Regions from separate parts of the Leclercia pneumoniae genome, predicted to be linked through region 1. Evidence: predicted binding sites of a transcription regulator. Region 1 holds the regulator's gene; each other region holds the start of a gene.

Region 1 (4,220 bases):
AAAGCGACCGGTCGTCTGGGGGCGACCAGTCGTTGGCGTGCTGTTTTCGGTGATGTATGATGGCGCGCTTATCGCCCGGGCTTTAGCAGGGCGTCTTTGTTTCCCCCGAAGTCTCAAAATCATGGCCAAAGAACAAACGGACCGCACGACACTAGATCTGTTCGCGAATGAGCGTCGCCCGGGACGACCGAAAACCAATCCGCTTTCGCGCGATGAACAGCTGCGCATCAATAAGCGCAACCAACTTAAACGCGATAAAAGTCGTGGGCTTAAACGCGTCGAGTTAAAATTGAACGCTGACGCCGTAGATGCCCTGAACGAACTGGCCGCGGCCCGGGAGATGAGCCGTAGCGAACTTATCGAAGAGATGCTGATGCTGCAGCTGGAACAGCTGCACGGCAAAGCCTAAGTCAGAAAAATCCCCTTCTTCTTGTTTTCATGTAGCACAGAGTGCAGTCCTGCGCGATAGCAGTTTCCGCAGGCTTCTCTGTTCTGCTATGATTGCCCTTATCCGTGGACAATTTGCGCCACCATACTATTAAGTTTCAAGAGGTTATTTTACTCATGGCTATCATCGGCATTTTTTTCGGCAGCGACACCGGTAACACGGAAAACATCGCAAAAAACATTCAAAAACAGTTGGGTAAAGACGTTGCCGATGTTCATGACATAGCTAAAAGCAGCAAAGAAGATCTGGAAGGCTACGATATTCTGCTGCTGGGCATCCCGACCTGGTACTACGGCGAAGCGCAGTGTGACTGGGATGACTTCTTCCCGTCCCTCGAAGAGGTAGACTTCACCGGTAAGCTGGTTGCCCTCTTCGGCTGTGGGGATCAGGAAGACTACGCAGAGTACTTCTGCGATGCCCTGGGTACGATTCGCGACATCATCGAACCACGCGGCGCCGTGATCGTGGGTCACTGGCCAACGGCGGGCTATCACTTCGAAGCCTCTAAAGGTCTGGCGGATGATAATAACTTTGTGGGCCTGGCCATCGATGAAGATCGTCAGCCAGAGCTGACCGCAGAGCGCGTTGATAAATGGGTTAAGCAGATTCGTGAAGAGCTGCAGCTCGACGCCATTATCAATGCCTGATTGCAATACAGCGCAGCGATGACGCTGCGCTGTATTGATAGGTAATATCAATCAAAATAATTGCTACAAATTTTTAACTTTTGCTTTCATACCTGTACAATGATCCAGGTCAAACGGGGTAGCTTGATAACAACTTTGTTGGCAGCACCACGTTTTTATAAGCATACTTTGCTTGAGGCTTGCAGTTTTCATTTAAGCATGGCAGTTCTATAATGAGACGCATTATCTCAACTGCATTTTCTGTCACTTCTCTGTTTGAAGTGAATCGTTTAGCAACAGGACAGATTCCGCATGACTGACAACAATACCGCATTAAAGAAGGCCGGGCTGAAAGTCACGCTTCCTCGTCTTAAAATTTTGGAAGTACTTCAGGAACCGGTAAACCATCATGTCAGTGCGGAAGACTTATATAAACGTCTTATCGACATGGGCGAAGAGATTGGTCTGGCTACCGTTTATCGTGTTCTGAACCAGTTTGATGACGCCGGCATTGTAACCCGTCACAATTTCGAAGGCGGCAAGTCTGTTTTCGAACTGACTCAGCAGCACCATCACGATCACCTGATTTGCCTGGATTGCGGCAAAGTGATCGAATTCAGTGATGATTCCATCGAATTACGTCAGCGCGAAATCGCCGCTCGTCATGGCATTCGTCTGACCAACCACAGCCTCTACCTGTATGGTCACTGTGCTGAAGGCGATTGCCGCGAAGACGATCACGCGCACGACGCCCGTTAATCACTTCTCGTACTCTGAGCCAACCTGACGGTTGGCTTTTTTTTGCCCATCAGAAGGCAAAAAAAACCGGTGCCGCAGATGAATGCGCCACCGGGTATGATAACAACCACTTACTGTGCGTTGTTGTTACGTATTTCCTGCCAGATTTTATCGCAGCGTTTTGCCACTTCCTGATCGTTACCTGTTTTACGCGCCTGTATACAGGCCTGATAATCCATTACGCGAACGTTCTCCTGCGTAGCAAACTGTTCATGTGCTTTCTCTTTCCTTAGCACGTTCAGCACGCTCTGGCAGGCCTCCAGTTTTTCCGGGGAGCCTTGCGCCGTATTAATACAGGCGCTGTAAGCCTCTTTCAGGCGTGAATCCTCTTTCTGTGCCGGAGAGTGGGCGCAAGCCGCCAGCCCCGAGGCCAGCACGGCCACAAGAACCATTTTTTTCAACATACTCTTTGCTCCAGTCTGCGCGATGCGCATCAGAAAATGGTGAACGGTGCGATAACCATAAACTTCACGTCACGCTCATCCTGGAAGATGTTGCCATAGCCACCAGCGTAGCTCGGAATGTCGGAGTGGTTGTCGTACTGGGTGAAGTGCAGCTTAAACATGGTGCCTTTCGCACGCCCATCCTGCAGGGTATAAATCGCGTCCAGACTGTAAGCAGACTCTTTCAGACGGTAGTTAGGATCGTAATAGGCGTCTGGGGTCGCCATATCGCCCGGTTTTACATCCCAGGCGTAAGCATAAGATGCTCCCACCGCCCAGCCTGGCAGGTTCCAGTTTTTCAGATCATACATAGCGCCAAAGAAGATTGCTTTTTCGCCATCGGCGTTGAAGTCAGAACGGTTATCCCACCATACGTCCAGTCGACCATTAGAGGAGGCGTAGGTTGGCGTCATACGTTGCAGGAAGTAACCCTGCTGCCCGTCGGCCTTCACATAGGTCCCTTCGAGGCGTAAATCCACCTGCCCTACCTTGTAGCCGAAGGTAAGCGCCTGCAGCCATGCGGTGCCATCATAAATATCGTTAACGCTGCCGTCGCTGACTTTATCGCGCGTACCGTAGAACTGATAAGTGGTGGTCAGTGGGCCGCCGATAATATCCAGTTTGTAGCTGGCTTTGGCGAAGTACTGATCGATATAGCCTTCCGCCTGGCCAAATGCCGCTTCCAGCACCAGGTTATTTTTGAAGTCATATTTCGCGCCGAAGGAGTGAAGATAATCCACTTTGGTGGTTTTATCATTTTGATAAAACTTATCCATTTCGATGTGCCACGGCGATTTATATTCGTTCGTCCACATGTAAGAGAAGCTCAACGCACCGGCATCACCGTAATCAAAGTTGGCTCCGGCCTCGGCACCCTGATAGGTACCGGGCATAAAACTCCAGTGCGGGGCTAATAGTGTCTGACCGGTTGGCTGAATATAACCGCCACGCGCCCAGACCGGGCCATATTTAAATTTCGCCGCGGCTTTATAGAGGCTGATCCCGCTCTTATCGCCGGACCAGTCTTCAGAATAGGCTTTATTACTTTTTGAGAAGGCAATTTCGTTTGGATGGGCGCTGTCGCCATTCTCTGCCATTTCAATAGCGGTGAACGCTGCAATATCCAGACCAAACATATCGGCCGCATAACCCGACTGGAAATCGAGATTGGCGTTCCAGGTCGAATGAGAAAGGTTGGTTTTATATTTATCCGCATCGGTAACATCTTTACGGTCGCGCTCGCGCTGCCAGTAATAGATGCCGCCCGTCAGAGTAGAGTCATCGATAAAACCGGCGGCCTGCACCTGAGGGGCGACCACAAAACCTGACATGGCTGTGATACCGGCGATAGCCAGCGACAGCGCACTACGTTTGCCATTAAACGTACGCATAATGTATTCCTCATTGACGATTTAAAAACGCCTTAAGCGGCGTAAAAATAAAAAAGACCTGCGGTCACGGTGGCTGGAAATATCCCCGAAATTGCCACCGCCTTTAGACTATTTTTCGCGACGCGAATTATCAATGCTTTTAAGAGAGGAAAATGCAGGATTATGACGAAGTGCACATAATCAGTAGTGTTTTGAAACATTCAACAGAAGCCAGATATTTTCATAATAAATTCAAGTAAAAATCGATAGTTAAGAATAATTATTATCTTTAATCTTTCTAAAAGTACATTTTTTAGGGAATGAGTAAGTTTATTTTATAAAAAAAGTAGCAGCTCATTGACCACTAATTTCGCGAGGGGTTAAAGCGGCTAATAAATAAAATCCTGATCGATAAGCAAAAAAAAACGCCGCAGAAGCGGCGTTTGTTTGTGGTTGACCTGATTACTCGCCGATTTTGGCCCAGGTATCACGCAGCCCCACGGTACGGTTAAAGACCAAATGGTCTGCCGTTGCG
Region 2 (4,220 bases), 660 kb from region 1:
AAAGCCGGCCTGGTTTCAGGTCTCTGCCGGGCCGTTCATGCTGCTGATTCTGCTCTGCGGCGCGGTGACCGGGGTCGGTCGACTGTTCGTCTGGCAGCGTCTGCAGCGGCAGAATGCCGAACGCCGCGCCTGGTATTATCAGCATGCCCGTCTGAATACGCTGGGGGAGATCACCGCCGGGATTGTCCACGAAATTAACCAGCCGTTGACGGCCGCGCAGACCTGGATACAGGGCGCAAAGCGACAGGTGCGACAAGGGAATCTGGATGCCACAGGGCAGGCACTGGACGCAGCCCTGGTGCAAACGCAGCGGATCAGCGCCTTGCTAAACCGCTTTCGTGAACATGTGGCCGAAGAGAAAGTGGATTTACAGGCGGTCGATCTGGCCGAGTGCTGGCAGCATGTGGGCAATTTACTGCAACATGAGCGCAGCGCGAAACATATTCGCATTACCCACGATTTTCCCCCTGATGGGCGCAGCATCCGGGCAGACCGTTTATGGCTGGAGCAGGTGCTGCATAACTTGCTCAGCAACGCCATTCAGGCCCAGCAAGAGCGCCCGGCGGGCTGGGTACATATTGCCAGCCAGCGTCGGGCTGAGCATATCCTGGTAACATTAACCGACGGTGGCCCCGGCTTTACCCCCGAAGCACTCGAGAAGGCCTTTATGCCGTTTTATAGCGGCCGGCAGGCGGGCATCGGCTTGGGGATGACCCTGACGGAGTCGCTGGTAGAGAGAATGAACGGCACGATTTCACTGCATAATGCGCCCGAAGGCGGAGCCCGGATCGCGCTGCAATTCACCCATCCGGAGGAGACAACACATGGGTAGTCACATCTATTTAATCGATGACGATGCGGCCATCCGGGAATCGTTAGCCTTTTTGCTGTCGGATATGGGCTGGCAGGTCGTTTCCTTCGAGAGCATTGCCGCCTTTATTGCCGGGCACGGCAGCGACCCATCCTTGACCGGCTGCCTGCTGCTGGATATGCGCATGCCGGGGAAAGGGGGAATGACGTGGCTGGAAGAGGGGCAGTGGCCCTGGCCGCTGCTGCCGGTGATCCTGATGACCGGACATGGGACCATCGACGCCTGTCGCCGGGCATTTCATAACGGGGTGTTTGAGTTCTTCACCAAGCCTCTGGACGCCGATAAGCTTATCGAAACCCTCGGTTGCGCGCTGGAGGAGAGCACCTCGCGCATGACGCGCTGGCAGGAAAGCCGGCGCGTGCGAATCTTATTTGAGCAGCTCACAGCCCGCGAACATGAGGTGCTGAAAGCACTGATGGAAGGGCATAGTAACAAAGAGGTGGCGCAGCGGCTGCATCTCTCCCCGCGTACGGTAGAGGCGCACCGGGCGGCAGTCTTCGCCAAGCTGGGCGTCACCAGCCTGGTGCAGGCCATACGTGAATATGACAAATTGCAATCCGTATAACTACCAGGTGGCTTGCGTAATCAACCGAATAACTTTTCATCGCGCGCTTTCGTACTCTGTGCCTGTTTCCCCTCACAAGAGAATGAGCAATGAAAAAGAGAATAATGGCAGCGGCCCTGATCGCGGGTCTGGTAAGCGTATCGGCACAGGCGCAGTCTGTCGCGCAGAAGAGCCTCTCATTAACCCAGGCCAATGCCCTGGCGACGGCGGCCATTCAGGCCTGCATGGCCAAAAACTATCAGGTCACGGTGACCGTGGTTGATCGCGCAGGGGTGGTAAAAGCCGTCCAGCGCACGGATAACGCGGGTCCGCATACGGTTAAGGCCAGTGAGATGAAAGCCTGGACTGCCCTGAGCACCAAAAATTCCTCGGGCAAGGTGATGGAGGCGGCGCAAAACAATGCCGGGGCACAAAACATGCGTGATGTTCCTGGCTTCTTGCTGCTGGCGGGTGGGCTACCGGTGAAGGAGGTGATTGGTGCCATCGGTATCGGCGGCGCACCGGGAGGCCATCTTGATGAAGCCTGCGCTCAGCAAGCCATTGAAGGCCTCGATAAGTAATAAAAAGCCCCGAGGTAACGGGGCATTTCGTTTAGATCTTGCAGGCATCGCCGCAGTCGTTGTCCGCGATAATTTCCTGAGCTTTTTTATTAGCATCTTCCAGACGCTCTGCGTTACGCTCTTCTGCCTCATCCAGCCCGCTAAAGACCAGATTATCGAGATCGATTTCCATACATCACCTGCTTTATCAGTTTGATCATCGGCTCAGTATAGGCAGGTGACAGGCAAACTGCACGTCGCAATCTGTGCGGTTACGCGAGACGTTTCACACATGCACTGCATGGCGAGATTGTTGACGAGCGCTATACATTTGCTGACATATCCCTTACATTGCCCTCCCCATAATAAAACAAATAGTTCTCATTACTATTCGCATTGGCGCTCAGCGGGCATTAGACGCTGGCGTAAAAGACGATAAAGGGCAGGGCACAAGATGACATTTCTACGCAGAAAGCGTGGCAGGAAACTCGCCGCGTCGATCCCACTTAAACCGCTTACAGTTTCTCTGCTGGCGGTGGCAATCCATGCGCTGGTGCAGCCGGCATATGCCGCTGACGAAGCAGATATGGTGGTGTATGGCAGCGGCGAAAGCACGGCTGAGTCACAGCAAGACTATGCGGTAAAAACCACGCGGGCGGGCACGAAGATGGTGCTGGCACCGCGTGACATCCCCCAGGCGGTGAGCGTGGTAACCACCCAGCGGATGGCGGATCAAAACCTCCAGTCGGTGGATGACGTCTTAACCAACGCCACGGGCGTTTCGTCCCAGGCCATCGACAGCGAGCGTAGTTATTACTATTCGCGCGGCTTTGCGATCACAAGCTTCTCTTACGATGACATCCCCACCGCCACGGGCGATGCGTGGAACTACGGCGACGCGGCGGGAGATACCGCCATCTACGATCGCATCGAAGTGGTGCGCGGGGCGACCGGGCTCATGACCGGGGCTGGCGATCCGGGGGCCTCTATTAACATGGTGCGAAAAACAGCTGCCTCGAAAACCCCCGCAGCGAATATTAGCGCCAGCTACGGCAGCTGGAATGCACAGCGCTACGTCGCCGATCTCGCCACACCGCTTAACAGCGACGCCAGCCTGCGCGGGCGAGTGGTGACGGGGTATCAGGATCAAGACAGCTGGCTGGATCGCTACCATAAAAGAAAGAAATTCCTCTACGGCGTGGTGGATGCCGATTTGACCGAACGCACAACGTTATCGCTGGGCTGGGATTATCAACAGAACAATACCGCTAATCCAACCTGGGGCGGCCTGCCGAGTCTTTATAGCAATGGTACCAGAACCCATTACAACCGCAGTACCAACACGGCGGCCGACTGGACGGGTTATGAAGTTGAATCACGTAAGGTCTTCGCGACCCTCACCCACGCCTGGGATAATGGCTGGACCTTCCGCCTTAACGGGACGCACGGAGAGCAGACCTTTAACGATACCTTGCTGTATGTGATGGGCAACCCCGATGTGAACACCGGCGAAGGCACCACCGGCTGGGGCAGTAAAGATCGCGGCGAACGTAAGCTCGACGCCTGGGATGCGTATCTCAGCGGCTCCTTCGAGCTGCTGGGACGCCAGCATCAGCTGATGGCGGGAGCCAGCTATAGCCGCCAACACAATGCGACCGAAAGCCGCGATGGCCCGCTGGACAGCGAGCTGATGGGCATTTTTAGCAATAACTGGGACGGCAGCGTGGCAGAACCGACCTGGGGCGACTGGTATCAGAATGCGGATGATGTTGTCCGGCAGAAATCTGCCTACACCGCAGCACGGTTGTCGATCACCGATCCGCTGTCGCTGATTCTGGGGGCGCGTTACACCCAGTACAACACCATCGGCAGCAGCGGTGAGATGCGTAAATATAACCTCACCCCATATGGCGGCGTGGTTTATGACATCACCGACAGTCTGTCGGGCTACGCCAGCTATACCTCAATCTTCTCACCGCAGACAAAACGCGACACCCGCGGCGCATGGCTCTCGCCGGTGACCGGCAAAAACTACGAAACTGGTTTGAAAGCCGACTGGGCGGATGGCCGCCTGACGACCAATCTGGCCATTTTCCGCATTGAGCAGGAGCATGCCGCCGAGGCGATCAGCGGCCAGTTTGTTAACGGCTCCAGCGAGCAGGCCTATCAGGAGACGGAAGGCGCGGTGAGCAAAGGGGCTGAGCTGGAAGTTAACGGTGCCGTCACCGATAATCTGCAGCTCACC
Region 3 (4,220 bases), 140 kb from region 1:
GCTATTTTTAACTGACGATTAACATTACTATGAAACACCCGTTAGAATCGCTGTTAACGGCAGGCGGCATTTTGCTGATGGCCTTTCTCTCCGTGCTGCTGTTGCCCGCGCCCTCGCTGGGTCTGTGGCTGGCGCAAAAGCTAATGACCACCTTCCATATGGTCGATTTGAATCAGCTTTACACTATTCTGTTCTGCCTGTGGTTTCTGCTGTTGGGCGCCATTGAATTTTTCATCCTGCGTTTCATCTGGCGCCGCTGGTTCTCACGGACGTCGTAAATCGGTGAAATCGCGCATCCCCTGGACCAGCGCTTCGCACCACGCCGTGTAATCGTGACCGCTGGACCACGGGTGAAAACTCACCCGATACCCTTTCTCTTTTAGCACCTGCTCAAACTCCAGGGTATTCCGGTAGATACCGCCATCCGGACCACTGCTTTCAAACCTGCCGGCCTGCAGCCAGAAGCGAATCGGGTAGCGCGGGGCATGCTGATACTGACGTGTTAACCAGCTTGCCTCTTCGCCTTCAGGCGCCCACCAGTAAGAGCCGGACAAACTCAGCACATTGCCAAACAGGCGTGGATAGCGTAAAGCCACCCACGAGGCGGCAAGGCCACCGTAACTGGAGCCCGCCAGCACTGTTTTTTGCCGCTGTAAAGCCACGCCCTGACCCCGTAGCCAGGGCAGAAACTCGTGGGCCATGGCATTGGCGAAGCGCGGATTAGGCGGCAACTCCTGACTACGGCGGGCGTGATCGAGGCTATCGATAAAGACCACATTTATCGGCGGCAGAACATGCCGCGTAATTAAGCTATCGAAGATATTGGCGACGTGATAGTCGCGCTGATAGATCTGCCCGTCGAAGAGGATGAGCGTCCAGCGCGCTGGCTGCGCGCTGCGCGGCCGGTAGAGCAACACGTCGCGGCTGTTGCCAAGCTGGGTGCTGGTAAAGGTGTGACGGGTAAGCGAGCCATTCACAATGGGCGTGGCGGCGGCCTGCGCGGAACAGTAGCGCGTCGGGCTGAGATCAAGCAGTGAATAACGATTCCAGCGATCCTGCTTACCCTGCACGGCAGTGTGGGGGTTGAGCGGATCGGCCTGTGCGCTGACCAGGATCGCCCGACGTTGATCGCGTGGGGAGCCGGTGATAACCGGCACATCCGGCGCCAGCTTGTACTGCATCAGGGTATCGGAAGGCACTACATAGCTACGAAACCAGACGTCGCTTTGCCCTAACCGGAACAAGGGGTCATGGTCGCCCGCCGGTGACCCAAGAATGAAGACGTTTTCCCGCGCGCCGCGCCAGAGGAAAGTCACCCGCTTGTGGTCGGCGTCCACCGGCTCCACCATCGGCGTTCCCTGTCGACGCTGCGCCTGCCAGAACGCCTCAGTACTCCCACCAGCAGCAACCGTTTTTGCCAGCGCATTCAGAGTCGGACTTTCAGGCTCAAGCATCTGCACGCGCGGTAATGCGGAGGTTTCTCTTATTCGCCACTGAAAATGCCAGGGTTGACCCGGTTCGCCGTGCAGCACCAGGGAGGTGTTCTGGCGCACCGGCAAAGCGAAGAGTAGCGAGTGTTCGCCGTCCGCCGGGCCATTCTCAATCAGGGTGCGAACCCGGCTATTTTGTCCATCCAGCAGGCGGGCGTCCGTTACCCCTTTTAGCGTGGCCGAGACATAGTTTTCATTCAGTTTCGGCAGCGTAAAACAGACTTCGCCGCTGGCATCAAATTTCCCCTGTACATCCCCCTGAAGGGAAGAGTGTTCACAGGTCGCCGCCATGGCTGGCAGTGTACTTATTCCTAACAGCAACCCACTCCACACCCTTTTCATTTACGCCCTTTCCTCGCAAAATTTGTCAGTAACGCTAATGCAAATGGTAATTGTTTGCAATATCATTTAAAACGTTTTTACCGGTGTTTTTATGGCGATAGCAACCAAGGATAGATAATAAAAATGTTTAAAAAGAATAAAGTAATGCGCCTCTGGCTTATGAGCCTGGCGACAGTCAGCATGGTGGCTCAGGCCGCAAACAATGAAGAAACGCTTGTGGTTACGCAGGGTGTGAGTCAGGAGCCCACGGCCCCGGTCACCGGCATTGTGGCCACCAAAACGCTCTCCGCGACGAAAACCAGCGCAGAAATTTTGAAGACGCCGCAGTCGGTCTCGGTGATCACCCGCGACCAGATGGCAATGCAGGATGTCACCTCCGTATCGCAGGCGCTGCGCTACTCCGCCGGGGTCTTTACAGAATACCGCGGATCATCCAACCGTAACGACGAGGTCTTTGTGCGCGGCTTTAGCTATGTGCCAAAGTTCCTCGACGGGCTGAGCTTTGGCGCAACCGCCTCTTCCCAGACGGGGACGATCGATCCATGGTTACTGGAACGGGTGGAGCTGATACGGGGTCCGGCATCCGTTCTGTTCGGTCAGGTAAACCCTGGTGGTTTAATCAGCATGACCAGCAAACGCCCCACCGCAGAGGCTATTCATAATGTGCAGTTTCGCACCGGCAATCATGATCTGGCAGAAGGCGCATTTGATTTCGGCGGCAAGCTTAGCGACGATGGTCGCGTACTGTATCGTGTGAACGGCATTGCTCGCACCCAGCATAACCAGGTGGACGATTATAAAGAGACGCGTATGGCGATAGCCCCGGCGATCACCTGGTATCCAAACGATCAGACGCGCTTTACGCTCCTCACCAGCTACCAGAAAGATCCCGATGCAGGTTACCGCAATTTCCTGCCCGCCTACGGCACGGTAAAGAGCGCTAACGGCCAGTACATTCCCTACGATTTTAACGTGAGCGATCCCAGTTACGACCAGTCCTGGCGCGAGCAGACCCTTATCGGCTACGAGCTGGAGCACCAGTTCACCGATAATATGACCTTCCGCCAGAACGCGCGTTACGCCACTATCAAGCAGAAGTATCGCTACCTTGTTTATGCCAATAGCGCCGCCAACAGCACGCTGCTGACCCGCCGGGCGCAGCGTGAAGTGCGCACCACCAACGAGTTTGGACTGGATAATCAGCTGGAGTATCTGGCCAATACTGGCGAAGTCAGCCACATTCTGCTGGGTGGCGTTGACTACAAGGCCAGCAAAGATAAACAGCTGTTGGCGCGCGGCGCCGGCACGCAGTACGACCTCGACTGGACCCGCCCGGTCTACGGCGTGAATGTCGATGAAAGCACGTTCAGCACCGCAACGGATGAACAGCAAAATCTCGACCAGATGGGCCTCTATCTGCAGGATCAAATGAGCTGGAAAAACTGGGAGTGGCTGGTTTCCGGGCGCTACGACTGGAGCGAAGTTCGCACCAAAGACTTCACGGACAGCAGCGTCACCCAGCAAAACGACAGCAAATTCACCTGGCGTACCGGCCTGCTGTACGCCTTTGATTTTGGCCTGTCGCCCTATATTAGCTACAGCACCTCCTTCGAACCGAACCTGCAAACCAACCGCGCGCCGGGCGTCGGGCCTTTTAAACCGACCACCGGCGAGCAGACGGAGATTGGCCTGAAGTATCAGCCAGTGGACACCACCCTGATGACCCTGGCGCTGTACGATTTAACCCAGGAGAACGTCGCAACGTACAACAGCGCCGAAGGCTGGTTTGAGAACGCCGGCAAAGTTCGCTCGAAAGGGGTTGAAGCAGAGATCCACGCCACGCTGATGGAGAACATCAACCTGATTGGCTCCTATACCTGGACGGATGCAGAAAACAAAAGCACCACGGTGGCAGGGACGGAGGGCAAAACGCCGGCGCGTATACCCGCCCATATGGCCTCTGCCTTTGCCAGCTATACCATTCCCGGAGGCGCGCTAAAGAGCCTGACCGCAGGCGTGGGTATGCGCTACATCGGCACCAGCTACGGCGATGCGAAGAATACGTTCAAGGTGCCCTCGGTCGATCTGTATGACGCCATGGTGAGCTACGATCTCGGCGAGCTGAACAGCACGCTGAAAGGCGCCAGCGTGCAGTTCAACGTGAATAACGTGGCGGATACCCGGTATGTGGCTTCGTGTGCAAGCGATACGGCATGCTTCTATGGCATTGGCCGGACGATGACCGCCACCGTGAACTATCGTTGGTAAGAGGAATGTCGCCCTCTCCCCTGGCGGGAGAGGTCAACCTTCAGTGCGCCCGATAGTGGTTCTCTTTGCGATACGCGCCAGGCGGCTGATTGAAGGTGCGGGTAAAGACCCGGGTAAAGG

The links. The regulator Fur, encoded in region 1, represses iron uptake genes when iron is present. The targets are predictions, from matches to a motif close to ATAATAATGAGAACNACTATCAA.
Region 2: the regulator Fur is predicted to act here: its motif matches at 2,344-2,366, upstream of fhuE (ferric-rhodotorulic acid/ferric-coprogen receptor FhuE).
Region 3: the regulator Fur is predicted to act here: its motif matches at 1,876-1,898, upstream of JZ655_RS05085 (TonB-dependent siderophore receptor).

The regions. Positions count from the first base shown of each region.
Region 1 is NZ_CP071383.1:1,231,716-1,235,935, reverse strand. It holds gene ybfE (LexA regulated protein) at 122-409, shown strand; gene fldA (flavodoxin FldA) at 565-1,095, shown strand; gene fur (ferric iron uptake transcriptional regulator) at 1,387-1,833, shown strand; gene chiQ (ChiQ/YbfN family lipoprotein) at 1,944-2,273, opposite strand; gene chiP (chitoporin ChiP) at 2,306-3,706, opposite strand; gene glnS (glutamine--tRNA ligase) at 4,148-4,220, opposite strand, start outside.
Region 2 is NZ_CP071383.1:1,891,839-1,896,058, forward strand. It holds gene JZ655_RS09095 (sensor histidine kinase) at 1-832, shown strand, start outside; gene JZ655_RS09100 (response regulator transcription factor) at 825-1,436, shown strand; gene JZ655_RS09105 (GlcG/HbpS family heme-binding protein) at 1,526-1,996, shown strand; gene JZ655_RS09110 (hypothetical protein) at 2,028-2,168, opposite strand; gene fhuE (ferric-rhodotorulic acid/ferric-coprogen receptor FhuE) at 2,430-4,220, shown strand, end outside.
Region 3 is NZ_CP071383.1:1,092,173-1,096,392, reverse strand. It holds gene JZ655_RS05095 (DUF1158 domain-containing protein) at 30-278, shown strand; gene JZ655_RS05090 (alpha/beta hydrolase-fold protein) at 264-1,832, opposite strand; gene JZ655_RS05085 (TonB-dependent siderophore receptor) at 1,956-4,100, shown strand; gene JZ655_RS05080 (RamA family antibiotic efflux transcriptional regulator) at 4,141-4,220, opposite strand, start outside.